One region of the Microbacterium sp. CGR1 genome, then DNA from elsewhere that is predicted to be linked to it. Evidence: predicted binding sites of a transcription regulator. Region 1 holds the regulator's gene; each other region holds the start of a gene.
What was found. The regulator HrcA, encoded in region 1, represses chaperone genes, less so after heat shock. The targets are predictions, from matches to a motif close to TTNGCACTCGNNNNNNNCGAGTGCNAA.
Positions count from the first base shown of each region.

Region 2: groES (co-chaperone GroES) is a predicted target of HrcA. The motif match lies at 1,805-1,831, and genes of this name have one in related genera.
Region 3: groL (chaperonin GroEL) is a predicted target of HrcA. The motif match lies at 8,617-8,643, and genes of this name have one in related genera.

Region 1 covers NZ_CP012299.1:1,124,644-1,134,807, forward strand. The annotation lists gene ybeY (rRNA maturation RNase YbeY) at 1-379, opposite strand, end outside; gene AKG07_RS05400 (PhoH family protein) at 396-1,421, opposite strand; gene AKG07_RS05405 (HIT domain-containing protein) at 1,483-1,830, opposite strand; gene AKG07_RS05410 (16S rRNA (uracil(1498)-N(3))-methyltransferase) at 1,875-2,603, opposite strand; gene dnaJ (molecular chaperone DnaJ) at 2,618-3,733, opposite strand; gene hrcA (heat-inducible transcriptional repressor HrcA) at 3,773-4,804, opposite strand; gene hemW (radical SAM family heme chaperone HemW) at 4,911-6,128, opposite strand; gene AKG07_RS05430 (DUF1990 family protein) at 6,145-6,798, opposite strand; gene lepA (translation elongation factor 4) at 6,868-8,721, opposite strand; gene AKG07_RS05440 (ABC transporter permease) at 8,962-9,945, shown strand; gene AKG07_RS05445 (ABC transporter permease) at 9,945-10,164, shown strand, end outside.
Region 2 covers NZ_CP012299.1:3,529,018-3,539,181, reverse strand. The annotation lists gene AKG07_RS16930 (ABC transporter substrate-binding protein) at 1-198, opposite strand, end outside; gene rarD (EamA family transporter RarD) at 343-1,281, opposite strand; gene groES (co-chaperone GroES) at 1,425-1,721, opposite strand; gene AKG07_RS16915 (THUMP-like domain-containing protein) at 1,865-3,073, shown strand; gene AKG07_RS16910 (hypothetical protein) at 3,088-4,311, opposite strand; gene AKG07_RS16905 (hypothetical protein) at 4,295-5,356, opposite strand; gene AKG07_RS16900 (hypothetical protein) at 5,360-5,872, opposite strand; gene tsaD (tRNA (adenosine(37)-N6)-threonylcarbamoyltransferase complex transferase subunit TsaD) at 5,872-6,942, opposite strand; gene rimI (ribosomal protein S18-alanine N-acetyltransferase) at 6,939-7,445, opposite strand; gene tsaB (tRNA (adenosine(37)-N6)-threonylcarbamoyltransferase complex dimerization subunit type 1 TsaB) at 7,442-8,065, opposite strand; gene tsaE (tRNA (adenosine(37)-N6)-threonylcarbamoyltransferase complex ATPase subunit type 1 TsaE) at 8,086-8,583, opposite strand; gene alr (alanine racemase) at 8,580-9,686, opposite strand; gene AKG07_RS16870 (holo-ACP synthase) at 9,683-10,042, opposite strand; gene glmS (glutamine--fructose-6-phosphate transaminase (isomerizing)) at 10,154-10,164, opposite strand, start outside.
Region 3 covers NZ_CP012299.1:1,591,092-1,601,255, reverse strand. The annotation lists gene AKG07_RS07725 (response regulator) at 1-443, opposite strand, end outside; gene AKG07_RS07720 (sensor histidine kinase) at 440-1,705, opposite strand; gene AKG07_RS07715 (ABC transporter permease) at 1,746-2,555, opposite strand; gene AKG07_RS07710 (ABC transporter ATP-binding protein) at 2,552-3,463, opposite strand; gene AKG07_RS07705 (MmcQ/YjbR family DNA-binding protein) at 3,567-3,950, opposite strand; gene AKG07_RS07700 (SOS response-associated peptidase family protein) at 3,955-4,608, opposite strand; gene AKG07_RS07695 (DMT family transporter) at 4,684-5,625, shown strand; gene AKG07_RS07690 (nitroreductase family protein) at 5,631-6,179, opposite strand; gene msrB (peptide-methionine (R)-S-oxide reductase MsrB) at 6,176-6,580, opposite strand; gene AKG07_RS07680 (DUF2332 domain-containing protein) at 6,650-7,642, shown strand; gene AKG07_RS07675 (DUF3263 domain-containing protein) at 7,652-7,909, shown strand; gene AKG07_RS07670 (LytR C-terminal domain-containing protein) at 7,979-8,557, shown strand; gene groL (chaperonin GroEL) at 8,680-10,164, shown strand, end outside.

The sequences.
Region 1 (10,164 bases):
CGGCGTGATCGAAGCCGAGGAGGTGCAGCAGACCGTGGGTGGTGAGCAGGATCAGCTCGTCCATCAGGGTGTGGCCGGCGGCCTGGGCCTGAGCCTCGGCGACCTGAGGACACAGCACGATGTCTCCCAGCAGCCCCGGGGCCGTGGGGCGATCCTCGGTGCCCGGGCGCAGCTCGTCCATCGGGAAGCTGAGCACGTCGGTCGGACCGGGCTCATCCATCCACTGCACGTGGAGGGCCTCCATGGCAGCCTCGTCGACGAGCACGATCGCGACCTCGGCGTCCGGGCTGACATGCATCTGCGCGAGGTTGAAGTCGGTCAGGCGCTGCAGCACGGTCTCGTCGACGTCGATGGCCGACTCGTTGTTGATCTCGATCATTGCTGTGCTCGTTTCATCAGGAGAGGCCTCGTTTCGGCATCCGGTCTCGGGGTCCTGGTCGCTGTGCGCCCCGCCGGTCGGCACGGTTGGCGAACTCCGCCGCCTGCTCGCGCTCGTAGCGCTGGGCGGTGCGCCGCTCGTCATACTCGCTGTAGGCGTCGACGATCCGTCCGACCAGCGAGTGACGCACCACGTCGTCGCTCGTGAGCCGCGCGAAATGGATGTCGTCGATGCCGTCGAGCACGCGGGTGACGAGCCGGAGTCCCGAGGATCCCTGCGGGAGATCGACCTGGGTGATGTCACCGGTGACGACCATCTTCGACCCGAAGCCGAGACGCGTGAGGAACATCTTCATCTGCTCGGGAGTCGTGTTCTGCGCTTCGTCGAGCACCACGAACGAGTCGTTGAGCGTGCGGCCGCGCATGTAGGCGAGAGGGGCGACCTCGATCGTGCCCGTCGCCATCAGACGAGGGACGATCTCGGGGTCCATCATCTCGTTCAGCGCGTCATAGAGCGGGCGGAGGTACGGGTCGATCTTGTCGGTGAGCGTGCCGGGCAGGAATCCGAGCCGCTCTCCGGCCTCGACCGCGGGGCGGGTGAGGATGATGCGGGTGACCTCTTTGCGCTGCAGGGCCTGGACTGCCTTGGCCATCGCGAGGTAGGTCTTTCCGGTACCGGCCGGGCCGATGCCGAAGACGATCGTGTTCTCCTCGATCGCGTCGACGTACTCCTTCTGCCCCAGCGTCTTGGGACGGATGACCTTGCCCCTGGTCGACAGGATCGCCTCTCCGAGCACCTCGCTCGGGCGAGGGCCGCCGTCGTTGCGCAGCAGGCGGGCCGAGCTCGTCACGTCGCTCGGGGCGAGGTCGTGGCCGGCCTTGGTCATGGTCATCAGCTCGTCGACCAGGGTCTTCGCCTTCGCGACTGCCTCCGGCGCGCCGGTGAGCGTGATCTCGTTGCCGCGCACGAGCACCTGGACGTCGCGGTGCTCCTTCTCGAGCATCCGGAGCAGTCGATCCTGCGGGCCGAGGAGCTGCACCATGGCGACGCCGTCGGCGTAGATCTTCTCGACGGCGGTGTCGGATGCGGTCAGGTCGTTTTCGTCAGAAGCCAACGAGCTTGCTCTCCTCGATGTTGCCGAGCACATGGGCGTGCACGTGGAAGACGGACTGGGCGGCGCTGGCGCCGTTGTTGAAGATGAGGCGGTATTCGCCGTTCGCATGCTCGGAGGCGAGCTGCTTCGCAGCCGCGACGATCTCCGCGAGCAGACCGGGGTCGCCCTCGGCGAGCTCCGTGACGTCGCGGTAGTCCTCGGTCTTGGGGATCACGAGCGCGTGCAGCGGTGCCTGCGGGTTGATGTCCCGGATCGCGAACACGCGGCCGGTGTCGAGCAGGATCTCACCCGGGATGTCGCCGTTGAGGATGCGCGTGAAGATCGAGGGCTCGGACATGCTCCCAGTCTACTGACCGCAGCACTGCCGGGTCCGTAGCCTGATCACCAGCGGCTGAGTGCGACCGACAGCACGGCGATCGCAGCCGGGCCCGCCGTGGACGTGCGCAGCACGGTGTCTCCGAGCAGCACACGCTCGGCGCCGGCGTCCGACAGCTTCGAGAGCTCGTCGTCGGAGATACCACCCTCGGGCCCGACGACGAGGACGATGTCCCTGCCGTCCGGCTCGAGCTCGGACAACCGCACGGGGGCGGTCGGGTCGAGAAGCAGCACCCGCTGAGATGCGGCGCGTCTCGCGAGGTCTGCGGTCGACGCCGGAGGCGCCACCTCCGGGACCCACGCCCGGTGAGCCTGCTTGGCCGCCTCGCGGACGATCGTCGCCCACCGCTCGCGCCCCTTGACGGCCTTGGGACCATCCCATCGGGACACGCTTCGACTCGCCTGCCACGGCACGATCTCATCGACACCGAGCTCGCATGCCGCCTGCACGGCGAGCTCGTCGCGATCGCCCTTCGCGAGAGCCTGCACGAGCACGATGCGAGGGCTGGGCGCGGGGTCGACCGATCGCTCGGCCACGCGCACGTCGACGCGGGACGGAGACACCTCTTCGGCGACGCCGGTCAGCCACACCCCCGAGCCGTCGCCGACCGTCACCGCCTCGCCGACGCGGAGCCGTCGGACGACGGCGGCGTGCTTCGCCTCGGCGCCGGTGAGCGACACGAGGTCGCCGACCGCGGCATCCGAGGAGTTCTCGACGAGGAAGTGGAGTGCCATGAGCGCCGTCCGGATCAGTGCGAACGGAAGCGGTCGCGGAGCTTCGAGAACAGCCCCTGCTGGAACTGCGCCAGCTGCGGGCCCGGTGCCTTGGTCTTCTTCGCGAAGTCCTCGATGAGCGCGCGCTGCGCGGAGTCGAGCCGGGTCGGAGTGACCACCTGCACGCCGACGCGGAGGTCGCCGCGCTGGTTGCCCCGCAGCGGCGTGATGCCGCGGCCCTTGATCGTCAGCACGTCGCCGGACTGGACGCCCGAGCGGATCTCGAGATCGACCTCGCCGTCGAGACCCTGGATCGTGGTCTCGGTGCCGAGGATCGCATCCGGCATCGACACCTCCAGCGTCGCCAGCAGGTCGTCGCCGTCGCGGCTGAAAGACGGGTGCGGGTTCACGGTGACCTCGACGTACAGGTCGCCGTTCGGGCCACCCGCCTTGCCGACCTCGCCAGAGCCCGGCAGCTGCAGGCGCAGCCCGGTCTCGACGCCGGCGGGGATGTCGAGCGAGACGGTGCGACGCGAGCGCACCCGCCCCTGGCCGCCGCAGGTGCCGCACGGATACGGGATCGTCGTGCCGTAGCCCTCGCAGGTGCCGCAGGGCTGAGAGGTCACGACGTTGCCGAGCAGGCTCCGCACCTGACGCTGAACGTGGCCGGAGCCGCCGCAGATGTCACAGGTGACGGGCGACGTGCCCTCCTGGCAGCACGAGCCGTTGCACGTCTCGCACAGCACGGCCGTGTCGACCTCGATGTCGCGGTGCGCACCGAAGACGACGTCGCCGAGATCGAGGGTCACCCGGACGAGGGCGTCCTGTCCCCGTTCGCGGCGTGACCGCGGACGCGCGCCCCTGCCACCGCCTTGGCCCGCACCGAAGAAGGTCTCGAAGATGTCCCCGAAGCCGCCGAAGCCCTGGAAGTTGCCGGCGGCGCCGTCTCCGCCGCCCATGTCGTAGCGGCGACGGGAATCGTCGTCGCTCAGGACGTCGTATGCATGCGTGACGAGCTTGAACTGCTCGGCCGCGTCTTCACCCGGATTCACATCGGGGTGGAGCTGACGAGCGAGGCGTCGGTACGCCTTCTTGATCTCGTCGGTGGAGGCGTCACGAGAGACGCCGAGTACCTCGTAGTGGTCTGCCACAATGGCCCTTCTGCGTGTGCTGTTCTCTGGGCGGCCGCGTCAGCGGGCCGCCTCGTCTTCGTCGAGCATCCGAGACAGATAGCGGGCCACGGCCCGCGCCGCCGCGAGATTGCTCGGATAGTCCATGCGCGTCGGCCCCATCACGCCGACTCGCGCCGTGCCGCTGGGGGCGGCGTAGTTGCTGGCCACGATCGATGCCTCGCCGAGGCCGAAGGACGCGTTCTCGGTGCCGATGCTGGCGGCGAGACCGTGGGAGTCCGCCTCCATCTCGCTCATCAGCCGCAGCAGCGTCACCTGCTCCTCGATCGCCTCGAGCAGAGGGTGGATGCTGCCGCGGAAGTCCTGCTCGCGTCGAGCCAGAGTCGCTGCTCCGGCCATCACCAGGCGCTCCTGACGGAAGGCGCCGAGCTCGTCGATGACGATCGTCGCGAGAGCGCGCAGTACGACGTCATGACTGTGTGCGTCGTCCGCGAGAAGCGCCTGCAGCCGCTCAGCGGCGTCGCTCACCGCCCGGCCCGTGATCAGGGCGGAGAGACGAGCACGCAGCAGCGCCATGTCGGCGTCGTCGACGTCGACGGGCAGCGGGGCGATGCGCTGCGAGACGCCGCCCGCGTCGGTGACGAGCACGATGAGCAGACGATTCGGCGCCAGCGCCACGAGTTCGAGATGCGTGAGATGCGCGCGCGCGAATGACGGGTACTGCGCCAGCGCGACCTGCCCCGTGAGCTGCGTCAGCACTCGGACCGTGCGCACCATCAGGTCGTCGAGGTCGGAGGGAGCGGTGAGGAAGGACTCGATGGCCGTGCGCTGCGCGACCGACAGTGGCCGCAGCTGGGCGAGATGATCCACGAACACGCGGTAGCCCTTGTCGGTGGGAACGCGACCGGAGGAGGTGTGCGGGGCGGCGATCAGCTCTTCGTCTTCGAGCAGTGCCATGTCGTTGCGGATCGTCGCCGCGGACACGCCGAAGGAGTATCGGTCGACGATCGATCGGCTGCCGACGGGTTCATGGGTCTCGACGTAGTCCTGCACGATCGCGCGGAGAACCTGGAGGCCTCTTTCGCTGACCATCGCAACTCCCTCCCTCTTGGCACTCACTGGCTACGAGTGCCAATTCTACCCGCCGACGCCGACCACGTGCTGATCCGGCACGATGTCCGGACTCAGCGGTCGCCGATCAGTCGGTGAGCTCACGCACGACGGCATCGGCGAGCAGGCGCCCCCGCAGTGTGAGCTGCACGCGTCCGCGAACGGCAGCGGCCGGGTCGACGAGCCCATCCGCGATCAGACCCGCGACGCGTGTCCTCTTGTCCGCGGCGAGGTCGCAGACGGCGATGCCCTCGCGGATGCGACTCAGCAGCAGGATGCGCTCGAGCGTCGTCGACTGCTCGTCCGGCCGCTCCGTGCCGGCGGCGGGAGACTCCGCTGCGGCGAGCCGCTGTGCATACGCGGCCGGATGCTTGACGTTCCACCACCGTAGGCCGGCGACGTGACTGTGCGCGCCGGGACCGAATCCCCACCAGTCGCTCCCCCGCCAGTAGGCGAGATTGTGCCGCGAACGCTGCTCGGGCGAGCGAGACCAGTTGCTGATCTCGTACCAGTCGAAGCCCGCCGCTGCGAGACGCGCATCGGCGAGCTCGTACATGTCGGCCTGCAGGTCGTCGTCCGGCGCCGGCACCTCGCCTCGGCGGATCTGTCGCGCGAGCTTCGTGCCGTCCTCGATGATCAGCGCGTACGCCGAGATGTGGTCCGACTCGAGTGCGAGCGCCGCGTCGAGCGACGCCTCCCAATCACCGATCGACTCACCGGGGGCGCCGTAGATGAGGTCCACGCTCACGGCGAGGCCTGCGTCCTTCGCCGCGGCGACCGCTGTCGTCACATTCTCGGGGCGATGGGTGCGGTCGAGAGCGGCGAGCACATGCGGCACTGCCGACTGCATGCCGATCGACAGTCGCGTGACGCCGGCATCCGCGAGGGTCCGCGCGACCTCGCGTGTCACCGTGTCGGGGTTCGCCTCGACCGTGACCTCGGCGCCGTCGACGAGGCCGAACGCGTCGGTCGCCGCACCGAGCATCCGGGCGAGATCTCCCGCGGGCAGAAGAGTCGGCGTGCCGCCGCCGAAGAACACGGTGTCCATCGGGCGCAGCGCGCCCGCATCCGCGAGAACGCGCCTCGCCAGGGCGATCTCGGTGATGAGCGTCGAGGCGTAGTCCTCCTGCTTCGCGCCGCGGAGCTCTCCCGAGGTGTAGGTGTTGAAGTCGCAGTAGCCGCACCGCACCCGGCAGAAGGGGACGTGCAGATATGCGGAGAAGGGCACGGAGGAATCGATCGGCAGATCGGAGGGCAGATGTCCGTCTGCCGGTGCCGGATCGCCGAGTGGGAGCGGACCGGCCATCAGAGAGGTGCGACCATCAGACCGGAGTCGCGTACAGCGGCGAGATCGCCCGCAGATAGCGTGCGAACAGTTCCCGGCGACGGCGCTTCACCAGCGGCGGGACGACGCGGTAGAGCAGGGAGTTCGGCGCGTCGAAGGCACGGACGGAGAACCACACCTCGTCGTTGTCCTCACGCCAGTCGATGTCGAAGGACTCCTCACCGCGCACCACCGAGCCTCCGACCGTGCCCAGCACGAATCCGATCCGGCGCTTCTCCTCGGTCACGGAGATCACGCGCAGCTCGGCATCCGCCCGCATGCCGGCAACCCGCCCATGCAGACGCAACGTCATGCCCGGGCCGGCGAACGGGGTGCCTTCCGCGTCGAAGCGCTGTTCGACGTCGTTCTTGCTCGGTGCGATCGGCGTGCCCTCGGCGTCGAAGCTGACACCGGCGTAGGCGGGACCGGGCGCGGGACGCACATCCTCGATGCTGAGGCCCGCCGCGCGCTGCGCGGTCCAGGTCAGCAGCGCTTCGCCCGCGGACTGGAAGCGGTCATGACCGCTGCCGATCCGCCAGGAGTTCTCCGCCGGGATGCTGCGCTCCGGCGGGTACTGCATCAGATCGGGCGCGTGGGTCGCACCCACGGCCGCATAGTCAACCGTGTCGTCTCGGAAAGTCCCGCGCCGCATGCGTTCCAGCCTACTTCCCGTTCCCTGGACGATCACCCTCCACGCCGGGAACAGCCCGGCCCGAAGGTCCTACTTCTTGTCCTTGCCCTCGACGTCGCCGGAGAGCGCTGCGATGAACGCCTCCTGCGGCACTTCGACACGACCGACCATCTTCATGCGCTTCTTGCCCTCTTTCTGCTTCTCGAGGAGCTTGCGCTTGCGGCTGATGTCACCGCCGTAGCATTTGGCGAGCACGTCCTTGCGCAGCGCCCTGATCGTCTCGCGGGCGATGATCCTGGCGCCGATGGCGGCCTGGATCGGCACCTCGAAGTTCTGGCGAGGGATCAGCTTGCGCAGTCGCTCCGTCATCAGCGTGCCGTAGGCGTAGGCCTTGTCGCGGTGCACGATCGAGCTGAACGCGTCGACCTTGTCACCCTGCAGCAGGATGTCGACCTTGACCAGGTCCGCCTCCTGCTGTCCGGCGGGTTCGTAGTCGAGCGAGGCATAGCCCTGGGTCTTGGACTTGAGCTGGTCGAAGAAGTCGAAGACGATCTCACCGAGCGGCATCATGTAGCGGAGCTCCACGCGCTCCTCGGAGAAGTACTCCATGCCCAGCAGCGCTCCGCGACGCGACTGGCAGAGCTCCATGACCGTGCCCACGTAGTCCTTGGGCAGCAGGATCGCGGTCTTCACCATCGGCTCCGACACCGAGCCGATGCGACCGTCGGGGTACTCGCTCGGGTTCGTCACCGTCACGGTCTCGCCCGTGTCGCTCGTGAGCACCTCGTAGATCACGCTGGGTGCGGTGGTGATGAGGTCGAGGCCGAATTCTCGCTCGAGACGCTCGGTGATGATCTCGAGATGCAGGAGTCCCAGGAACCCGCAGCGGAAGCCGAAACCGAGGGCGACGGAGGTCTCAGGCTCGTACTGCAGCGAGGCGTCGGAGAGCTTGAGCTTGTCGAGCGCCTCCCGGAGCTCCGCGTAGTCGCTGCCGTCGATCGGGTAGATCCCCGAGAAGACCATCGGCTTCGGGTCGGTGTAGCCCGGCAGAGCCTGGGTCGAGGGCCTGCGTGCCGTCGTGATCGTGTCACCGACCTTCGACAGACGGACGTCCTTCACACCGGTGATGAGGTAGCCGACCTCGCCGACGCCGAGCCCCTTGGACGGCACCGGTTCGGGGCTCGACACGCCGACCTCGAGCGCTTCGTGGTTGGCACCCGTCGACATCATCTGAATGCGCTCGCGGGGCGACAGGCTGCCGTCCACCATGCGGACGTAGGTGACGACCCCGCGGTAGGCGTCGTAGACGGAGTCGAAGATCATGGCGCGGGCCGGAGCATCGGCGTCTCCGACGGGTGCGGGGATCTCCTTGACCAGTCGGTCGAGCAGCTCCTCGACGCCGACACCGGTCTTGCCCGAGACACGGAGCACGTCCTCGGGCTTGCCGCCGATGAGCGATGCCAGCTCCTTGGCGTACTTGTCGGGGTCGGCCGCCGGCAGGTCGATCTTGTTCAGCACCGGGATGATGTGCAGGTCGTTCTCGAGCGCGAGGTAGAGGTTCGCCAGAGTCTGGGCCTCGATGCCCTGGGCGGCGTCGACGAGCAGGATCGCGCCCTCGCAGGCGGCGAGAGACCGGGACACCTCGTAGGTGAAGTCGACGTGCCCCGGGGTGTCGATCATGTTGAGCGCGAAGGTCTCGCCGTCGATCTCCCACGGCATCCGCACGGCCTGGCTCTTGATGGTGATGCCGCGCTCACGCTCGATGTCCATGCGGTCGAGGTACTGCGCGCGCATGTCGCGATCCGAGACCACGCCGGTGATCTGGAGCATGCGGTCGGCGAGGGTCGACTTGCCGTGGTCGATGTGCGCGATGATGCAGAAGTTGCGGATCTGCGCCGAAGGCGTCGCGGCAGGCTGAAGCGGAGTGAGAGCGCGTGGTGACATGTCCTGACGATTCTACGGTGAGGTGAGGCTTATGCCCGCTTCGTGCGATCCGGTGATATTCTGCCGAGGTTGCCCGGGAGCCATCCGTGACACCGGATCCCGTGAGCGATAAGACTCCGTCACAGACCAAGTGCAGGCGTCGTGTCGCGCAGATCGGCTGATGGTGATTGACTGTCTTCCCGGCTCAGCGTTGCGTCGGCGGATCCCGCGCGCGTCTGTAAAAGAGAAAGAATCATCACCTTGATCAAGTATCTGTTGCGCCGCCTGCTGGGATGGGTGCTGATGATCGTCATCGCGACGAACATCACCTACTTCCTCGCGTGGCTGTATCTCGATCCCGAGAACAACTACGTCGGACGTCGACCTCCGCTTTCGCCCGATCAGATCGATGCGCTGCTGAAGCCTCGCAACCTCAGCGAATCGGTCCCCCTGATCGAACGATGGTGGACCTGGTTCTCCAGCATCCTCTTCCGCTGGGACTGGGGAGTCGGCCCCACAGGCGAGTCCGTCAACGAGCAGGTCGCATACCGCGTCTGGATCAGCGCCGAGCTCGTGCTCGGGGCGACGATCATCACGACCATCCTGGGCATCGCCCTCGGTGTCTACACGGCATCCCGTCAGTACAAACTGGCCGACCGCATCGGTCAGGGCACGAGCATCATCACGATGAACATCCCCACGGTCGTTGCGGGATTCGCTCTGGTTCTGCTCGCGATCAACTTCAACAACGCGGTCGGCACGACCGTCTTCTACGTCGTCGGATCCTCCAGTCAGGGGGTCGAGGGATTCTTCCCCGTCCTCATAGACGTCCTCCAACATCTGACGCTCCCCACACTCGGCCTGGTGCTCACGGGCTACGCGTCCATCCACTTCCTGCAGCGCTCGCTGCTGCTCGACAACATCAAGGCGGACTACGTTCGCACCGCCCGTGCCAAGGGACTCACCAAGCAGCAGGCCATCCGCAAGCACGCGCTGCGGACGTCGCTGATCCCCGTCACGACGCAGGTCGCGTTCACGATCCCCGCGGTCTTCACCGGAGCGGTGCTGACCGAGACGATCTTCAACTGGAACGGAATGGGTCGGTACTTCATCCAGACCCTGAACAACAACGACATTCACGGCGTGGTCGCAGTCGCGGCGTTCGGCGCCCTGATGACGGCGATCGGCGCGATCCTCGCTGACGTCGCCGTGGTTGTCCTCGATCCGAGAGTGCGGGTGAGCTGATGTCCCTGGAAGCCATCGGGGTGTCCCCCGAGATCGCCGAACCGGAGAAGCCGAAGAACCGCAAGCGCACCTCGATGCTGACGCTGTATACGCGTCGGTTCCTGCGCAACCGCGGCGCCTTGATCGGCGTCGTCATCCTCGCGCTTCTGGTGGTGTTCGCGATCGTGGGACCGCTCATCGCGCCGTACTCGCACACCGACCTCGACTTCCTCGCACTGC
Region 2 (10,164 bases), 1.2 Mb from region 1:
GAACGACAGCGAACCGGTCTGCGGCAGCAGCGAGCCGAGCTCGAGCGTGAGGTCGGCCGACGATCCGCCGCCGCCACCACCGTCGGACGGCTCCTCAGAGGGCGTGCCGCTGCAGCCTGCGACGACGATCGCCGAGACGCTCAGCAGCGCGACTCCGGCGAGAATCTTGGCGCTGCGCGAGCGCGTGAATGAGGTCATGATGCTCCCTTGCGTGACTGGCCGTGGATTGTGACCACGGTCGGGTGCTCTAACACTAGGACTGAAAGGCTTCGCGTAGGGGTCGCCGATGTTTCGGTGCGTTAACGATCCGACACCGAGTTTCCGGACGGATGAACCGGGAGTTCAGACGAGTGTCGGCTGATCGATCCGGCGTCCGCGACGCGCGGCGAGCAGCAGGTCGATCAGGAACACGAGGATCGCGACCCAGACGATGATGAAGCCTGCCCACCGCTCGGGCGGCATCGGCTCGCCGAGCACGACCGCGCCGATGATGAACTGCATGACGGGGGTGATGAACTGGATCATCCCGATGACGGTGAGGTTGATGCGTCGGGTGCCCGCGGCGAAGAGCAGCAGGGGCACCGCCGTGGCCACACCGGCGAACGCGAGAAGCACCGCATGCCACACACCGTGGGAGCCCATCGTGATCCCGGCGGGGGTGGCGGCGACGAGGATCAGCTGCACGACGGCGATCGGGATCAGCCAGAACGACTCGAGCGTGAGTCCGCTGACCGCATCGACCGCGGGGCCGATCTTCTTCTTGATGAGTCCGTAGACGCCGAACGAGGCGGTCAGCGAGAGGGCGATCCACGGGAACTCGCCGTAGAAGAGGACGATCACGATCACGGCGACCGCCGCGATGCCGATCGCCGCCCACTGGAGCCTGCGAATGCGCTCCTTGAGCACGAACACCCCGAGCAGCACGGTGGTGATCGGGTTGATGAAGTAGCCGAGGCTGGTCTCCACGATGTTCCCGGAGAGGGTTCCGATGAGGAACACCTGCCAGTTGACGTAGATCAGGACACCCGCCAGAGCCGTCCATCCCAGCAGCCTCGGCTGTCGGACGATGACGCCGAAGGCGGCCCAGCCGCGCATCACGGTGAGGAGGAGCAGGCAGAAGACGAACGACAGCAGCACGCGCCACGCGACGACCTCCCACGGACCGGTGGGCACGAGCAGCAGGAAGTAGAGGGGCAGCACGCCCCAGAGCAGATACGCTCCCCCCGCGTACGCGACTCCCGCCGTCTGAGTGGCTCGGGAGGCGGCGTTCGTCGGGGTCACCGCACAACCCTATGCCCGTCGCCGCGCCGCCTCCGCCCCACGAGACCAGCCGTCCGGACATTGGCAGAAATCGATGCACCGGTGGCCGAACGCGCAGGAAGGCCCGGATGCGTGATGCATCCGGGCCTTCCGAAGACGTTGTCTCAGCGGACGACGACTGCGAGCACGTCGCGAGCCGACAGGACGAGGTACTCGTCTGCGCCGAACTTCACCTCGGTGCCGCCGTACTTGCTGTAGAGCACACGGTCGCCCACGGCGACGTCGAGCGGAACGCGGTTGCCGTTGTCATCGATGCGGCCGGGGCCCACGGCCACGACCTCGCCCTCCTGGGGCTTCTCCTTGGCGGTGTCGGGGATGACCAGGCCACTCGCGGTGGTCTGCTCGGCCTCGACCTGCTTGATGACGATGCGGTCCTCGAGCGGCTTGATGGAAACCGACACGGTCTACCTCTTCTTTCTTGACGCTGACAGGAAGACTTTTCGCACTCTCAACCCGAGAGTGCTAATCCAGTCTAGGCGTTCCGCTGGCACTCACGCAATGCGAGTGCCAATGCGGCGAACAGCCCGCCGCCTAAGCTGGGGCAGTGGAGATCTCCGAGCTGCGCGCACTGCTCACCCCCGAGGGCCTGAAGGCGCTGGACGAACTCGGCCCCGTCGACGAGGTCGCCGACGTCGCTCGGATCGTATCCCGGCTGCGTGCGGCCGGCCACTCGCCCGAGCTCGTCTCGGCCGTGGTCGGACAGGCACGACTTCGCACCAAGGCGAAAGGCAAGTTCGGCGACTTCGCGGCCCGGATGCTGTTCACCCGCGCCGGACTCGAGCAGGCGACGCGGCTGAGCGTGGCCGCCCGGCATGCCCAGCGGATGCGCCGCGCCGGCATCACTCGCGTCGCGGATCTCGGCTGCGGCATCGGCGGGGATTCTCTTGCCTTCGCCGGTGCAGGGCTCGTCGTCGTCGCCGTCGACGCCGACGAGGTGACCTCGGCGATCGCGGCGTACAACCTGGCGCCTCTCGGAGACAGCGCGAGGGTGATCCACGGCACGGCCGAGGCGCACGTGCCCGTCGAGGGCCACGAGAACCAGGCGATCTGGATGGATCCGGCCCGCCGCACCGCCGGGCACAGCGAGACGCGCCGGGTCTCGTCCGATGACTACTCTCCGCCGCTGGACTGGGCCTTCGCTGTGGCCTCGCGCACATCGACGGGCATCAAGCTCGGTCCCGGTCACGACCGCGATTCGCTTCCCGTCGACGCCGAGGCGCAGTGGGTGAGCGCAGACGGCAGCGTGGTCGAGCTCGTGCTCTGGACGCGCGCACTCGCCCGCGACGGCATCCGCCGTTCCGCCCTCGTGATCCGCGGCGAGCGCTCACATGAACTCACCGCAGGCGCCGACGCCGTCGACGAGCCCGTGCGGGAACTCGGCGCGTTCCTGCACGAGCCGGACGGGGCGGTGATCCGGGCGCGTCTGATCGGCGATGTCGCGCGCAGCCTCGACGCGGGAATGCTCGACGAGCGCATCGCGTACCTCACCTCTGACGCCGCGGTCACCAGTCCGTTCGTGCAGTCGTTCCGGGTGCGCGAGACGATGCCGGCGAACCCGAAGGCGATCAGCGCCGTCCTCAAGGCGAACGACATCGGATCCCTCGAGATCAAGAAGCGCGGCATGGACATCGACCCCGCGGCCTTCCGCAAGAAGCTGGCGCTGCGGGGCGAGCAGACCGCGACGCTGATCCTCACTCGCGTGGGTGATCAGCGACGAGCGATCCTCGCCGATCGGGTGCCGGCAGCCGGCTGACGTCTCCCCGGCGCCTAGCCCTCGGAGTCGTCGGACGGGATGTCGACCTGGATCGGATCCTGGTATTCGCCGCCGAGCTCGAGTGTCTCACCGGGCCTCACCGTCTGCTCTGCCGTCGCCGTCGTGCTGTCTCCGGACACCACGAGGTAGGGCATGCCGTTCAACGTGTACGCGAGACGCACGCTCCAGTCGGAGATCATCCCTCCGGCCTCGTCCACGATGGTTCCGGCGACCTCGATGACGTCCGCCGACGATTGTCCCTCGCTCGCCGGGCGGCATTCGACGGCCTTGACGGCATCGACGATGAGGCAGTCCTGGATGTCGTCGCTCTCGACGCGCTGTGCGCGCCAGACCGGGGCATCGCGGAAGTACCCGACGACCGAGAAGGAGAACTCTTCGAAACCCTCCTCGACCAGCTGCTCGGCGCGTTCCCGCTCGTCGCCCTGGAACTGCGACAGCCAGGAGTTCTCGTCCGAACGCCATCGCTGGATGATGCCGACGACCTCCCCGTTCATCGCTCGCGCGGCGGATGCCCAGATCTCCTCGAGGCCCTCGTCCCCCTCCCCCGGCACCGCGACGCTCGCGTTCAGGCCGATGCCGTTCCCGTTATCGAGATCGGCCGCGGGCTGGCACTGATCCGCCGACTTGTCGGCGGCGTCGAGCGTCAGGCACACCGTCTCGCCGTCGTCCTTCGTCGCGTACCAGACGAGGGCGTCCTCGTCCTGTCCGATCGCGCGCAGACTGCCCGGGTCGAACCCGCCCTCGGCCTGCAATTCCGCACGCCGCTCCTGCTGCGCGGAAGTCAACGCGACGGCATCGCCGGAACGCCCGAAGAGCGCCCAGCCGGTGCCGAGACCGATCACGAGCAGAAGTGCGGATGCCGCGGCGACCGCCTTCCAGTGCTGACGGAATGCGGCGCGGAGGCCTCCGGTCTCGGCAGACCGGCGTCCGTCGTCCGCGTGTTCGTCGGGAGCGCTGGGGGAAGCGTCGGCGACGGGTGCCCGACCGTCACGGAACGGTTTCTCCGACGTCGGCGGCTCGTGGGCCGGTCCCTGCCCGACCGGCGCGTCGACCCGGTCACGCGGGCCAGGGTCGACCCGGTCAGGCCTGCCAGGCTCGCCGCGCAGCGATTCGAGCTCTCTCAGCCTCGCCGCCTCGGCCTCGGTCAGGCCACCGTCGCGGCCGTACGCTTTGACCTGCAGCCCGCGCAGCTCGGCAGAGTCACTCTCCTGCAGCATCGTCGCCCTCCCAGCCCTTCGTCACGGTCAGGTACTGCTGACCGTAGCCGAACCGGTACTCGTAGCGGGTCGTCTTCCCCTCACCCACGACGTCGAGCACGAGCGTCCTGTCCGCGTCGGCGAGCATGATGCTGTCATCGCAAGCCATCGGAGGGTCGGGCATCGACCCGTCGTAGACGAGACAGTACCTCTGCGTGGACATGTCGATCCCCGTCCAGATCGGCACGTCGTCGTCGTAGCCGGCGACCAGGATCGTCCGCCGGTCCAGTCCCGTCCGCTCGGCGAGGGCGGTCGCCGCCTCCGCCTCGTCGGGGCTGGCGAACATCGCCGTGGACTGCGGCGAGGTGATGTAGCCGCGGGTGACGACCGCCGGCTCGCCGGCCGGCGTGAGGAACATCTGCGCCTCGACGTCGTAAGTCTGACTCTGGCTCACAGGTTTCGTGAGAGTGGCATTCACGCCCTGGACCACGGCCTGCTCCCGCGTCGTGCACGCGGGAGCCGTCGCGTCCTCGTGTCCGAGCACCAGGCACACGTCAGCGCTCTCGTTCTTCGTCGCGAACCAGATCACGACGCCTTCTTCCTCCGCCATGGCCCGCACCGACCCCGGGTCGAAGTCCCCCGATGCGACGATCGCGCTCTGCCACTCCTCCTGCTGGGCGCTGAGCTGCATCGGCGCGGGACCCCGGTCGGTGAAGAGAAGCCAGCCCAGCGCGAGGCCGGTGACCGCGAAGGCCGTGGCGACCGCGACCGCGAGACGCCGATGGTGTCGCAGCGCGATGAGCGGGGACTCGCCCTGGCGCTCGACGTCCACGACCGGGTCGGCAGGTGACGCGCTCCCCTCCTCCTCGGCAACGCCCCGCGGAGCCTGCGCAGGGTCCGGCGCACGCGTCTCCGGACTTCTCGTCGCCGGCGGCCCCGCCAGACGCGTCTTCGTGGATTCCAGCTCGCGCAGCCGCGCTGCATCCGCCGCGCTCAACGCCCCCGCACGGCCGTACGCCCGCGCCTCGAGCGCGCGCAGCTCGACGGATCGGTCCGCGTCGAGCATCGGCTATCCGAGTCTCTCGAACTGCATCCCGGCCCAGACGAGCCAGCCGAGGCTGTAGACGGTCGCACACAGACCGAGAACGAGCGCCCAACGAGCGATGGCGCGGCTCTCGACCGGTCGGCGCAGCGACATGATCGACGCGATCACGGCGACGATGGCGATCGGGATGCCCCAACCGACGAAGAACGACGCGGCCAAGGCGACGACCGCCGCCATCAGCGCCCAGGGAGCGAGGCGGGTGTCGTCCACGGCGGACGTGCCCGTCGCCGGCTCCCAGTCGCTCTCCCGACCGATGTCCTCGGCGACTGGCCCCGTGACGACCACCGGCTCGACTCCGACCGGGCCGGTGGGGAGCTTCGTGTATCCCTCGCGGCGCGACCCAGGTATGCGTGCCGACCCCGCCGGGTGCTCGACCTCGCCGCTCGGGCGCTCGATCCTGGTCGGCGGCACCGCGGCACTCGAGGCGGGCCCCGGTTCTGCACCCGCCCGATCCGGAGTGCGAGGCACGTCGCTCATCACATCACCGCGACGCGCTCGTCGACCTGGATCTCGGTGACGGGAAGCGTCGAGTCGGCTCCGAACGCCAGCGTCGACGGGCGACGGCCGGACGCGATGAGCTCCGCGGCGAGCGCCGCGATCATCGCACCGTTGTCGGTGCACAGCGACAACGGCGGGATGCGCACCGTCACGCCGGCCTTCTCCGCCCTCGCGAGGGCGACCTCGCGGAGTCGTCGGTTGGCGATCACTCCTCCACCGAGCAGCAGGCGGGGCACGCCGAGGTCTGCGCACGCGGCGAGCGCCTTCGTCACGAGCACATCGACGACCGCCTCACGGAAGCTCGCGGCGACGTCGGCTACTGGCACGGGAACGCCGTCTGCCTCGCAGCGCTCGACCCAGCGCGCGACAGCGGTCTTGAGCCCGGAGAAGGAGAAGTCGTAACGGTGCTTCGCGAGGTCGGAGGCGCGCGAAAGGCCTCGAGGGAAGCGGATCGCGTTCGGATCTCCGTCGAGTGCCGCTCGATCGATCTCGGGTCCGCCGGGGTACGGCAGCGACAGCAGTCGGGCGACCTTGTCGAATGCCTCCCCCGCGGCATCGTCCATGGTCTCGCCCAGCATCTCGACGTCGGTCGTGAGATCGCGCACGTGCAGCAGCGAGGTGTGCCCGCCCGATACCAGCAGCGCGATCGTCGGGTACTCCAGCGGCTCGGAGTCGGGAGTCAGGATGTCCGCGGCGATGTGTCCGACCAGGTGATTGACCGCGTACAGCGGCTTGTCGAGCGACACCGCCAGACCCTTGGCGGCACCGACGCCGACCATGAGCGCTCCCGCGAGGCCGGGTCCGCTCGTGACGGCCACCGCGTCGAGGTCGCCGAGCCGCACCCCGGCCTCGGCCAGGGCGGCGTCGATCGAGGGTTGCAGGGCCTCGAGATGGGCACGGGCGGCGACCTCGGGAACCACTCCGCCGTAGCGGGCGTGCTCGTCCATGCTCGACGCGATCGTGTTCGAGAGCAGCCTGCGTCCGCGGACGATCCCGATGCCGGTCTCGTCGCAGCTCGTCTCGATGCCCAGCACCAGCGGCTCGGTCATGAGGTCGCCTCCTTCGCGGCATCCGACGCCGTCTCATCTCGATGCTCGGAGCGCGGATGCTGCAGGGCGAGGCGCATCACGATCGCGTCGACGTCGTCGGGCTGGTAGTAGCGGGGGCGACGTCCGATCTCCTCGAACCCCTCCGAGCGGTACAGCCCCTCGGCACCGGGGTTGTCTGCCCGCACCTCGAGGAAGACCTCTCTGGCTCCGCGTTCCACCGCGGCATCGAGAAGGGACCGCAGAAGCGCCCGGCCGCGGCCGCGACCGCGGTGCTCGACGTCGAACGCGATGGTCTGGATGTCGGCGTCACTCGACCCCTGCAGTGCACGGACTCCGCCGTAGCCGATGATCGCGCCGTCCTGCTCGTCGACCAGATAGCGTCCGTGCGGGCTCGCGAGCTCCAGGGCCATCGCCTCCGAGCTCCACGCGTCGGTGGGGAACGAGCGGTGCTCTATCGCCATGATGGCGTCGAGATCGTCTGGCGTCGCGTCGCGCAGCGTCATGACCCCACCTTCTTGGGCGCTCCCGGCACGGTGACGTCGGGCTGACGCAGATAGATCGGCTCGGTGCCCGCGAGTGTGCGCCCGGCAGCCAACGCCCTCGCGCCCACGCGAGCCAGATCGACGCCCGACAGCGTCTCCACATCGATACGGCGGATCCCCTGGAGGTGCTCGTCGGCGTCGACGCGTGCGACCAGCACGGTGTCGGTGATGACGTGCGGGATGCCGTCGGCATCCGTTCCGTCGAAGACGGTGATGGCGACCTCTCGGCGGCGGGCGTCCGTCACGATGGCGAACGGCCCGGTCACGGCGTGATGCTCGACGGCCGTGAGCGCTGCGGCGAAGTGGCTCGGCACGGGGACGACGGGGATGCCACGCCCCAGCGCGAACGTGCGTGCCGTCGCGATGCCGATGCGGAGTCCGGTGAACGGCCCCGGGCCCATACCGGCCACCACATGATCGATCGGGCCTGATCCGGACGCGTCGAGGGCCCGCACGAGCAGCTCGCCGATGACCTCCGCGTGACGGAGCGGATCGGCGGCCGAGGCGTCTGACAGACGCGTGCCGTCATCGTCGATGAGGGCGACGGCGGTGCCCAGGGAGGTGTCGACGGCGAGGATCACCTCTCCAGGGTAGTCGTCGTTCAGCCGGTGATCGCTGAGCGTCCGCCACGCGTGATCGACACGTGCCGCGGTGCGTCGGCGTCAAGCTCCGAGGGGTCGAGCTCGTCGTCACCGCCGACGGGACGCTCCAGCTCGATGTCCCACCAGGTCTCGGCCAGGTCCTCGGCCATCCCGCGTCCCCACTCGATCACCACGACCGATCGTGCGAGGTCGAGGTCGAGATCGTCGAGCTCTGCCCCTGAGCCGAGCCGGTAGGCGTCGACGTGCACGAGCGGCGCGCGTCCGACGAGCGAGGGGTGCGTGCGGGCGATCACGAAGGTGGGGCTCTGCACGGGGCCGCGTACGCCCAGACCCTCCGCGAGTCCGCGGGTGAACGTCGTCTTGCCTGCGCCGAGCGGGCCGGTGAGGATCAGCAGGTCGCCCGCTTCGAGCTGCTCGCCGATGCGGAAGCCGAGCTGCTCCATCGCGTCCGAGGTCTCGATCTCGCGGCGCCCCAGGAAGGACGGGTCGACGCTCATGCCGACCGCCGGGGAACACGGGCGCCGATGCGCGTCACGATCTCGTAGTCGATGGTCGATGCGGCGTTCGCCCACTCCGATGCCGAGGGCACGCCGAGCGTCGGGTCGCCGAACAGCACGACCTCGTCGCCGATCGACACCGGGGCGTCCCCGACGTCCACGACGAACTGGTCCATGGCGATGCGGCCGACGTTCGTGTATCGGCGCCCGGCGATCGATACGGGCAGGCGCCCGGATGCGTGGCGCGGCACGCCGTCGGCGTATCCCAGCGGGACGAGCACCAGCGTCGTGTCGCGGGAGGTGCGGTGGTCGTATCCGTACGACACCCCGGCGCCGGCCGGCACGCGGCGGACGGCGGCGATCGCCCCCCGCAGCGTCATGGCCGGGCGAAGCCCCAGCTCCGCAGAAGAGCGGTCATCGAACGGCGAGAGGCCGTAGATACCGATGCCGATGCGCACGGCATCCAGACGCATCTCCGGCAGGTCGATCGCGGCCGCTGTCGCCGCGATGTGCCGGATCTCGGGATGGATGCCGAACGACGCCGCCGCCGTGACCGCCTCCTCGAACTTCGCGAGTGCCGCCCGGTCGTCCTGGGGCGACGTGTTCGAGAGGTGGCTGAAGAGCCCGACGATGCGCAGCCGCCCGATGCGTTCGAGGCGCGCGGCTTCGGCGAGCACACGACGCCAGTCCGCCGGGGCGATGCCGTTGCGCGACAGCCCGGTCTCGAACTTGAGGTGCACGCCGACCGGGCGGTCGACCGAGGCGACCGCTCCCGCCGCTTCGAGCTGGTCGAACGACGAGATTCCCACCTCGATGTCGTGCGCCGCAGCCTGGTCGAAACGCTCGCCCGGCGCGTGCAGCCAGGCGACGATCGGAGCGGTGATGCCCTGACGACGGAGTTCGAGCGCCTCAGGGATCTCGGCGACCCCCAGACGAGTGGCACCCCCGGCGAGGGCGGCGACGGCAGTCGCGGCAGCCCCGTGGCCGTAGGCGTTCGCCTTCACGACGGCGATGACCTGCACGCCGGTGAGTCTGCGGAAATGGCGGACGTTGTCGCTGATGGCATCCAGCTCGATGCGGGCTTCGCGGAACGGAACGGTCACAGCGGCTCTCCTTCGGCGACCACGAACGCTGCGGCGAGCCCCGCGTCATGGGTGAGGGTCAGGTGCAATCGGGTGATCCCGCGCTCTGCGACGACGTCGGCGGTGGAACCGGAGAGCACGAAATGCGGGCGGCCGGATGCCTCGGAGGCGATCTCGATCTCGATCCAGTGCACGCCGTCAGAGCCGCCGAGCGTCTTGATCAGGGCTTCCTTCGCGGCATAGCGCGCGGCGAGCGACGGCAGTCTGAGACCCCGCTCCCCCGGCGCGAACAGCCGCTCCCGAAGCCGCGGCGTGCGCTCCATCGTCCGCTCGAACCGCGGGATGTCCACGAGGTCGATGCCGGTCCCGATGATCACCAGTTCAGCCTAGTCGCGGCATCCCGAATCGGTCGGCCCAGCCTCTGCACGGTGCCCGTGCCCCGGACGGGTGACGTGTCTCGACGAGCCGCCTCCGGAGGCCGACGACGCTTACTCGACGG
Region 3 (10,164 bases), 470 kb from region 1:
GGTGTCGCGCCGAGCGTCGGGGTCACATGCTCCAGCAGCATCCGCGTGACCCGCGGTGAGAGGGCCGCGTCACCGCGGTGGATGGCTCGGATCGCCGAGATCATCTCGTGCCTCTGCGCGTCCTTCAGGAGGAATCCGCTCGCGCCGGCGCGGATCGCGCCGAAGGCGTACTCGTCGAGATCGAACGTCGTGAGCACCAGAACACGGGTGTCGGGATTCTCGCGGACGATGGCCGCGGTCGCCGCGATCCCGTCGAGCCCCGGCATCCGGATGTCCATCAGCACGAGGTCGGGACGGAGTCCGGACGCCTGGACGATCGCGTCATGCCCGTCCGCGGCCTCGCCGACCACGACCATGTCGGCCTCGGCGTCGAGCACCATCCGGAAGCCGACGCGGATGAGAGCCTGATCGTCGACGAGGAGAAGCCTGATCGGCTCGGTCATGGTGCATCCTTCGGTTCGAGGTCAGCAGGATCGGCGGGCGACACAGGCAGCTCGGCGCGCAGCATCCACCGACCGCGTTCGACGGGTTCAGAGGTGATCGTGCCGCCCGAGTGCGCGGCACGTTCCACGAGCCCGCGCAGGCCGAACCCGGTCGTGCCGACAGGGCCGGAGACGCCGTCGTTGACGATCTCGACGATCACCGAATCCGAGGCGTAGATCAGTCTGACCCCGATCGACGTCGCCATCGGCGCGTGCCTCATGGCGTTCGTGACGCCTTCCTGCACGATGCGGCCGAGCGCATGCGACAGAGCGGTGGAGATCGAGGCGGTGCCTGTGACGGAGAGCGTCACCGGAAAACCGGCGCGCTGCGCCACTGCGACCGTCTCCTGCGGTGGCGTCGGCTCGAGAGGTGCCAGGGGGAGTGGCGAATCATCGGCGCGGAGGACTCCGAGCATCGCGCGCATCTCGGTGAGCGCGCTGCGAGCCGTCTCGGCGGCGGAGGACGCCGCCGTTCGCGCCTGCACGGGATCCGGTGTCGCGGCTGCGCCTTCGGACAGGGCGACGATCACCGTGAGCGAGTGCGAGACGATGTCGTGCATCTCGCGGGCGATGCGGGCGCGTTCGCCTGCTGCGGCCAGCTGGGCCTGCTGATCGCGTTCCACGAGCAGCTGGCGGGAGCGGTCGATCACCGCAGCCAGGTAGCGTTTGCGTCCTCCGACATTCACACCGATCAAGGTGCCGATGAGTCCGAGGACCAGCGACATCACGACGGCGTTCGCGGCGATCTGCAGAGTGATGACGCCGGTGAGGGTGAGCGCACCGGCGAGCGCTGCGAGCGATGCGATCGCGATGCCGAAGCCGGTCCACGCCGCCCGCGACGAGCGGTACACGGCGAGCGAGTAGCAGCTGACCAGCAGGACAGGAGCGCCGATCGGCTGAAGCGCGAAGAGGAACAGGGCTTCGAGTGCGAAAGATGCCACGAACGGCACCAGCGGGTGCCTGCGCCGCCAGAGCAGAGTCGCGCACGTGCCGAGCACCGCGGCGGGGACCAGGATCGCCACGCCGATGGCGAGGGGCATCGGAAGATCGCGGGTGATCGCACCAGCGGGAACGAGCGAGAGGAGCAGGCACAGGATCGTGATGACGACGTCGGCGACCACCGGATGCCGCGCCCAGAAACGGCGCAGGACGCCGGGGGGACGCGGCAGCCGCAGCCCCTCGTCCTCGCGGACTGAGGTGCTGCGGCTGATCGGGGTGGTCACCGGCCGACTCTACGCGGATCGGTCATCGGTCGGCTCTCGGTCACGCGTCGCGGGTGCGGAGCACGCCCCACGCGGCGAGCATGCCCGCAGCCACCCAGCCGGCCAGCGTGAGATACGCGACCGGGCCCTCGAGGGCGGCTCCCTCGGGAAGGATCGCACTCTGAGCGGCGGCGACCGGCAGGTAGTTCGCGGTCTCGAGGAGCCACGTCCACGCGTCGCCGGCGATCGTGAAGAAGCTCGCGACGATCGGCAGGACGAACAGCAGGCCGACGGTCGCGGCGATGGCCCCGGCGCCCGAGCGCAGGATGAAGCCGAATGCGACGCCGATGAGAGCGAAGACGGACATGGCAAGCGACGACACGACGATCGGAAGGAGCGATGCCGCCGGATCGGACCAGTCGATGCTCTGATCGCGCGACGCGACGACCGCGGAGACGGCGACAGCTGCGGCTGAGAAGATCACCAGAGACGACACGAACAGGAAGACCGCGATCACGACGGCCTTGGCGGCGAGCACGGAGCCGCGCTTCGGGTTGGCTGCCAGCGTCGAGCGGATCATTCCGGTCGAGTACTCACCCGTCACGGAGATCGCACCGAGGATGCCCGCGAGCAGCATCGTGAACTGGATCGGCATGACCACGGCCTGGATGGGGTCGAAGCCCGGCAGGTCGATCGCCTGAGCGATGAGCACCGCGATGCCGACGGTGAGCACTGCGGCGATGCCGATGGACCACCAGGTGGAGCGAAGGGTGGAGAGCTTGATCCACTCGCCGCGGATCGCGCGCACGAACGTGAGGCGGTGTCCGGTGTCGACGTGCTGGCGCGTGCGGGCAGGAGCCTGGACGGTCATGAGATCTCCTTCGTGCGGTACTCGACCGAGTCGCCGGTGAGCGCCAGATAGGCGTCTTCGAGCGACCCGGTGGTCGGGGTGAGCTCGTGCAGGGGGATGCCGTGGCGAGCGGCGAGGTCGCCGATGCGGGAGGCCGGCAGGCCGACGATGTCGAGAAGATCGGGAGCCGAGCTCACGATCTCGACCGACGGGCCGCCGACCGCTGTGGCCAGATCCGCAGCGCGGGGCGTGCGGACGCGCACGGTGTTCGTCGTCCAGGCGCGGACGAGCTCTTCGAGCGGAGCGTCGGCGAGCACTCTGCCTCGGCCCATCACGATCACGTGATCGGCGGTCTGCGCCATCTCGCTCATCAGGTGGCTGGACAGCAGGACCGTGCGTCCCTCGGAGGCCGCGTGGCGCACGAACTGGCGCACCCATCGCACCCCCTCGGGGTCGAGGCCGTTGACAGGCTCATCGAGGATCAGCGTGTGCGGATCCCCGAGCAGGGCCGAGGCGATTCCGAGCCGCTGCCCCATGCCGAGTGAGAACTTCCCGGCGCGCTTGCGGGCGACGGGCGCGATGCCCGCCAGGTCGATGACCTCGTCGACGCGCGACGCGGGGATGCCGTGGGTCGCCGCCATCGCACGCAGATGATTGCGAGCGGTGCGGCCGGTGTGCACCGCCTTCGCGTCGAGAAGCACCCCCACCTCGGTGAGCGGGGCGCGAAGCTTCCGGTACTCCCGGCCGGCGACGGTCGCGATGCCGGACGTCGGCCGGTCGAGGCCGACGATCATGCGCATCGTGGTGGATTTTCCCGCGCCGTTCGGACCGAGGAACCCGGTGACCGTGCCCGGCTTGACCGTGAACGACACGTCCTGGACGGCTGTCTTGTCTCCGAATCTCTTCGTGAGGCCTTCTGCTGTGATCATGTCTACGACGCTATCGACGGCGCCGCAGCCCGCGCGTCCTCCCTGGGTACCGTTCCCCGGAGGCAGCGGGTCATCCTCACGGTGGATGGCCGGTGCGGAATCGTCAGGACGAGGGGCGCCCGAACAGGTCGGGATCCACGGGCCGCTGGGCGCGTGGGAGCTTCTCGACCACCAGACGGTACGACTCCGTGACCAGCTCGGACACGATTTCCTCGTCGAGTGACGGCCCCGGCATCAGGGTGATCCAGTGCTTCTTGTTCATGTGGTACCCCGGGACGATGTCGGCGAAGGTCTCGCGCAATGCGACCGAGTCGTCGGGATGCGACTTGAGCGTGACCCTCCCGGTCTGGTCGAGAGGGATCAGCAGGAACACGCGTCCGCGCACCTTGTACACGTCCCACTCGGGACCGAACGGGTTCTCCCGCGCCGCGCCCGGCAGCTCCTCTGCACGCTCCGCCGCGGTGGCGACGAGATCCGTCGAATCCATGAGCTCAGAACAGCCGATCCGCGCCCTTGTCGCTCGCGCGCGGCGCGGCGTGCACGCGCTCGTCGAGCGTCGCAGCGGCGAGCAGCGCCTCGTCGATGATGTCCTTCGTGGGCTCGGCGGTGAGCCACTCCTCACTCAGGGACGCGGGGATCAGCAGCGGCATCCGGTCGTGCACGTCCGCGAGGTGCGGAGGAGCCGGGCGCATCACGATCGAGTAGCAGATGAAGGACTCGCCGTCGGCGGTGCGACCTCTCTGGGTGACCGCCGCCATCCCGAAGAGGGCCCCCTCGTCGACGAGGAACTCGTGCCACACGCGCTCGGGCTTCTTCATCTCGTACCAGCTGGTCGCAGGGACGAGCGCGCGACTCTTCAATCCGCCGGGGCGCTCCTGCAGCCGCTCGGAGCGGGTGTTGATCGACGGGAACTTCGACGGCTCCCCGTTGATGAGGAATCCCCACCACGCCGGCTCGAGCGTCGGAGCGGTGTCGGGCTGGACCACGATCGGATTGAGATTGCGGAGGTTCTTGCCGGTGGGGCGAACGGTCTCGCGGGCATTCTGCTCAGCCCACTCCCGGAGCCCGTCGAGCACGGCCTCGTCGGCCGCTGCGAGTAGTTCGGTGTCGGTGAACCGGGGGTCAAGTCCGTAGCTCGCGCACATGCCGTCAGGGTACGCCCGGCCACGGACATCGTGCACGCTGCGGGAGGAGGATCCTCGCTCGGCTAGGGTCGACGGGTGACCCAGGTTCGTCGTCTCTCCCCGCCCCTCGCGCTCGGCGGAGCGGTCGCGATCGGCGTCATGACGGCTGTCCAGGCGCGGATCAACGGGGTGCTGGGCGTCGAGATCGACAACGGCATCGCGGCCGGTCTCATCTCGTTCTCCGTGGGACTCGCAGCCCTGGCGATCGTGATCGTCTGCCTTCCCTCGGCTCGTCGAGGCGTCGGACGACTGCGCAGCGGCATCCGCGATCGGACCATCCCGTTCTGGATGCTGCTCGGCGGCGCCTGCGGCGCACTCACCGTATCGACCCAGGGGATCACCGCCGGCGTGCTCGGCGTCTCGCTGTTCACGGTCGGCGTGGTGGCGGGACAGACGCTGCACGGCCTCGTCCTCGACAGGATCGGGTTCGGCCCGGCGGGAGTCGTCGCGATCACGCCGGGACGCGTGCTGGGCGGCGCGTTCGCGCTCGCCGCAGTGGGCATCTCCCTGAGCGGGGACGTGCTGGCCACCGCCCCGCTCTGGATGCTGCTGCTGCCGTTCGCCGCGGGTGTCGGCATCGCCTGGCAGGCGGCGACCAACGGTAGGCTGGCTCAGCGCGTGAGGTCGCCCCTCGCGGCCACCTTCATGAGCTTCATCGCCGGCACCGTCGCGCTGCTGGCCGCAGCGGGCATCAGCATCGCCGTGCGAGGAGCGCCCGATGCGCTGCCGACCGAGCCGTGGCTGTACCTCGGAGGATTCCTCGGCGCGGCGTACATCCTGCTCGGCGCCTTCATCGTCGCGCATACCGGCGTGCTGCTGATGGGCCTCGGCTCGGTGCTCGGTCAGCTCGCCACGTCGGTGATCATCGACCTCATCTGGCCCGCGGCCGCGGGGCCGGCGCTCTGGCAGATCGTCGGCATGGTGATCGTCGCCGTGGCATCCGTGGTCGTCGCACTCCCGCGGCGTCGACGCAGCTGAGCGCCCTACTTCTTCTTCGGCTGCGGCATCCGCGTCACGAGTGCCCGGGCGTCGACCGGCTTGCGGCGGCCCGGCTTCTTGCCCTGCGGCTTGCCGCCGACATACAGCCAGCCGAGCAGCTCTTCGTTCTTGCCGATGCCGTGAGCCTTCGCGATGGCCTTCGAGCGCGTGTACCGTCCGGTGCGCCACAGCACGCCCCAGCCGGCCTCGTCGAGCAGCAGGCTGAGCATGTGGGCGACGCCTGACGCGACCGCCTCCTGCTCCCACCGGGGAACCTTGTCGCTCTTGCGATAGCTGGCGACCACGGCGATCAGCAGCGGAGCGCGAAGAGGCTTGGTCGACGGGGACTTGTCACCCTCCGCCTTCGCGATCGCCGCGCCGAGCACCTCGCGGTCGGACCCGCGCAGCTCGATGAGACGCCACGGGCGCAGCGACGAATGATCGGCCACACGACCCGCTGCGGCGACGAGCGTCAGCAGCTCATCGCGCGACGGCGCGTCGTCGGTCACCTTCGACCAGGACTGCCGTGCGCGGACCGCCTCGAGGGCGTTCACGACTCTTCGGGTGTGAAGTTCAGGGCGATCGAGTTCATGCAGTAGCGGTCGCCGGTGGGCGTGCCGAATCCGTCGGGGAAGACGTGACCCAGGTGAGAGCCGCAGCTCGCGCAGCGCACCTCGGTGCGCACCATGCCGAGCGTCGTGTCCTCGATGAGCTGCACCGCGTCAGGGCGGATCGACTCGTAGAAGCTTGGCCAGCCGCATCCGGAGTCGAACTTCGTGCCGCTCTTGAACAGCTCGGCACCGCAGGCGCCGCAGGTGTAGAGGCCCGCTCGGCCCTCGTCGAGAAGCTCGCCCGTCCAGGCGCGCTCGGTGGCGGCTTCGCGCAGCACGGCGTACTGCTCGTCGCCGAGCTCCTCGCGCCACTCTTCTTCGGTCTTGTCCACGCTGTACGACATCGGTCCTCCTGGGGGTCTGATCCATTCTCTCGCGTTCAGAGGCGCTCGGCGCCACGAGACAATGGATCCATGACGGATGCCGTGCAGCAGCGCTACGCGCGTTTCGCCGAGCAGGAGGCGCCGGGGCGCAGCGACCTGTATGTCGAGTGGGCCGACGGTGTCGCCGCCGACTCCGAGGTCCAGGGCGTGCTCGCGCGGATTCCGGAGAACAGACGGCAGCCCCCGCTCGTGTTCGCGGTGACACGGATGCTGGGCGCCGGCCTCGTCGGCTACGGCGCCTGGCGGTCATTCGTGATCGCGCGCGCCGATGAGATCGTGGCCGAGTGCAGCGGCCGGCGCCTGCAGACGAACGAACCTCTGCGTCTCGCGCCGCTTCTGCCCGCGCTGTCGGAGATCGACGGCCCGATCGCGCTGCTCGAGGTCGGAGCCTCCGCAGGACTGTGCCTCTATCCGGACAGGTACTCGTATCGCTTCGTGGGCGCGGACGGGCGGCTGCGCGCGTCGCTCGACCCCGCGGACGGCCCCTCCACCGTGATCCTCGAAAGCCGTGTCGACGGAGCCCTCCCGCCGATGCGGATGCCCGATGTGGTGTGGCGAGCCGGCATCGACCTCGCGCCGCTCGACGCGCGAGACGAGCGTGACCGGCGCTGGCTGCTGGGTCTGGTGTGGCCGGGGGAGGAGGGGCGCGAGCAACGGGTGTCGGCGGCGCTCGACATCGCGGCATCCGCCCCTCCCCACCTCGTCGCAGGCGACGCGCTCGAGCAGATCGACGAGCTCGCCGCCGAGGCGCCCCGCGACGCCGCCCTCGTCGTCACGACTCCCGGCGTGCTGGTGCACATTCCCCGGGAGGCCCGTGAAGCCCTCGTCGACCGCATCCGGGGACTCGGCGCGCGCTGGCTGACCATCGACCCTCCCGCACTCCTCGACGCCTGGGATCCGCCCGTCGTCGCCGCGGAGTGGCCCGGTTTCGTCGTGGCGCTCGACGGGCAGGTGCGCGCAGCCGCCGACCCACTCGGGCGATGGTGGGAGTGGCGTGCCGGAATCGGCGGGGCGGCGACCTAATCTGATCTCATGCTGGGAGAGCTGAGCGAGCGCGATCGTGCGATCCTCGCGCTGGAGACCGCGTGGCCGCGGCACGGCGGCGCGAAGGAGGAGACCATCCGCGCCCAGCTGGGTATGAGCGCCGCGCGCTACTACCAGCTCCTCGGGCGTCTGATCGAGTCGGAGGCCGCCCTCGAGTACGACCCGATGCTGGTGCGTCGGCTGCGGCGCATCCGCGACTCGAGATCATTCCAGAGAGCCGCTCGCACGCCCGGTTTCGTCGGCTGACTCGCGCGTCCGCCACGCGCCGACGGCGCTCGATGCGGATACAGAGGTCGGTGCCGTTAGCATCGAGGGGTGTCAAAGCCCAGCCGAGATCGATTCGACGACGTCCCCCGATCATCCGGACGCGTCGGAGCGCATCGCGCCGAAGCCCCGGGGATGAACGGCTGGGTCGTGCTCCTCTGGTCTTTCGTGGCCGCTCTGGTTCTCATCATCGGCGGCATCTTCGGCTCGCTGGTGGTGATGGGGCGCATCAGCCTCTTCCCGGAGGCCGTCCCCACGGCCAGTCCTGCACCCGTCGAGACCGGAGTCGTCGACGTCACCTACTCGGTGATGATCCTCAACGCATCCCCGGACGAGGGGCTCGACGAGCAGATGCGCGACGTCCTGATCAACAACGGCTGGGCAGCGGACGTCGTGTTCGCGACCGACAGTGCGAGCCAGGACTTCTCGACGACGACGGTCTACTACGTCGCCGACGAGGACGAGCTCGCGGCCATCGGCCTCGCGAACCTCATCGGCGGAGCGCAGGTGGAGCAGAGCGATTTCTACACCGATCTGAACGACACCGGCGCGAAGCAGCTCACGGTGGTCATCGGACTCGATCGCGCGACCACCGCTCCCGAGACTCCCGCAGACACCCCTGCCCCGTAGAGCGCCGCGCGGTCCCTCCCCGCAGCTTGCACTCGATGGGGTCGAGTGCCAGAATGGCGTTAGCACTCTCTCACTCTGAGTGCTAAACCCAACGTCTACGTCCAGGAGGGACGACAAAACTCATGGCAAAGATCATCGCTTTCGATGAGGAGGCCCGCCGCGGCCTCGAGCGCGGCCTCAACATTCTCGCCGACGCCGTCAAGGTGACGCTCGGCCCGCGCGGTCGCAACGTCGTGCTGGAGAAGAAGTGGGGCGCCCCCACGATCACGAACGACGGCGTCTCCATCGCCAAGGAGATCGAGCTCGACGACCCGTACGAGAAGATCGGTGCGGAGCTCGTCAAGGAGGTCGCCAAGAAGACCGACGACGTCGCCGGTGACGGAACCACCACCGCCACGGTGCTCGCCCAGGCTCTGGTCCGCGAGGGTCTGCGCAACGTCGCAGCCGGCGCAGACCCGATCTCGCTGAAGCGCGGCATCGAGAAGGCCGTCGCGGCCATCACCGAGGAGCTCCTCGCCAGCGCGAAGGAGATCGACTCCAAGGAGCAGATCGCTGCGACCGCTTCGATCTCGGCTGCTGACCCCGCCATCGGCGAGCTCATCGCCGAGGCGATCGACAAGGTCGGCAAGGAGGGCGTCGTCACCGTCGAGGAGTCGCAGACCTTCGGCACCGAGCTCGAGCTCACCGAGGGCATGCGGTTCGACAAGGGCTACCTGAACCCGTACTTCGTGACGGACCCGGAGCGCCAGGAGGCTGTCTTCGAAGACGCCTACATCCTCATCGCGAACCAGAAGATCTCGAACATCAAGGACCTTCTGCCCATCGTCGACAAGGTGATCCAGGACGGCAAGGAGCTCGTCATCATCGCCGAGGACGTCGAGGGCGAGGCTCTCGCGACTCTCGTGCTCAACAAGCTCAAGGGCATCTTCAAGTCGGTCGCCGTCAAGGCACCCGGCTTCGGCGACCGCCGCAAGGCGCAGCTGCAGGACATCGCGATCCTCACCGGTGGTCAGGTCATCACCGAAGAGGTCGGCCTGAAGCTCGAGAACGCCACGCTCGACCTCCTGGGTCGCGCTCGCAAGGTCATCGTCACCAAGGATGAGACCACGATCGTCGAGGGTGCCGGAGAGGCAGACCAGATCGAGGGTCGCGTCACGCAGATCCGTCGCGAGATCGAGAACACCGACAGCGACTACGACCGCGAGAAGCTGCAGGAGCGCCTCGCCAAGCTTGCAGGTGGCGTCGCCGTCATCAAGGCGGGCGCGGCAACCGAGGTCGAGCTCAAGGAGCGCAAGCACCGCATCGAGGACGCCGTCCGCAACGCGAAGGCAGCCGTCGAGGAGGGCATCGTCCCCGGTGGTGGCGTCGCGCTGATCCAGTCCGGCACCAAGGCTCTCGACGCTCTCTCGCTCTCGGGCGACGAGGCGACCGGTGCGAACATCGTTCGCGTCGCGATCGAGGCTCCGCTGAAGCAGATCGCCCTGAACGCCGGCCTCGAGCCGGGTGTGGTCGCGAACAAGGTCTCCGAGCTTCCCTCGGGTCAGGGCCTCAACGCGGCTACCGGTGAGTACGTCGACATGTTCGCAGCGGGCATCATCGACCCGGCG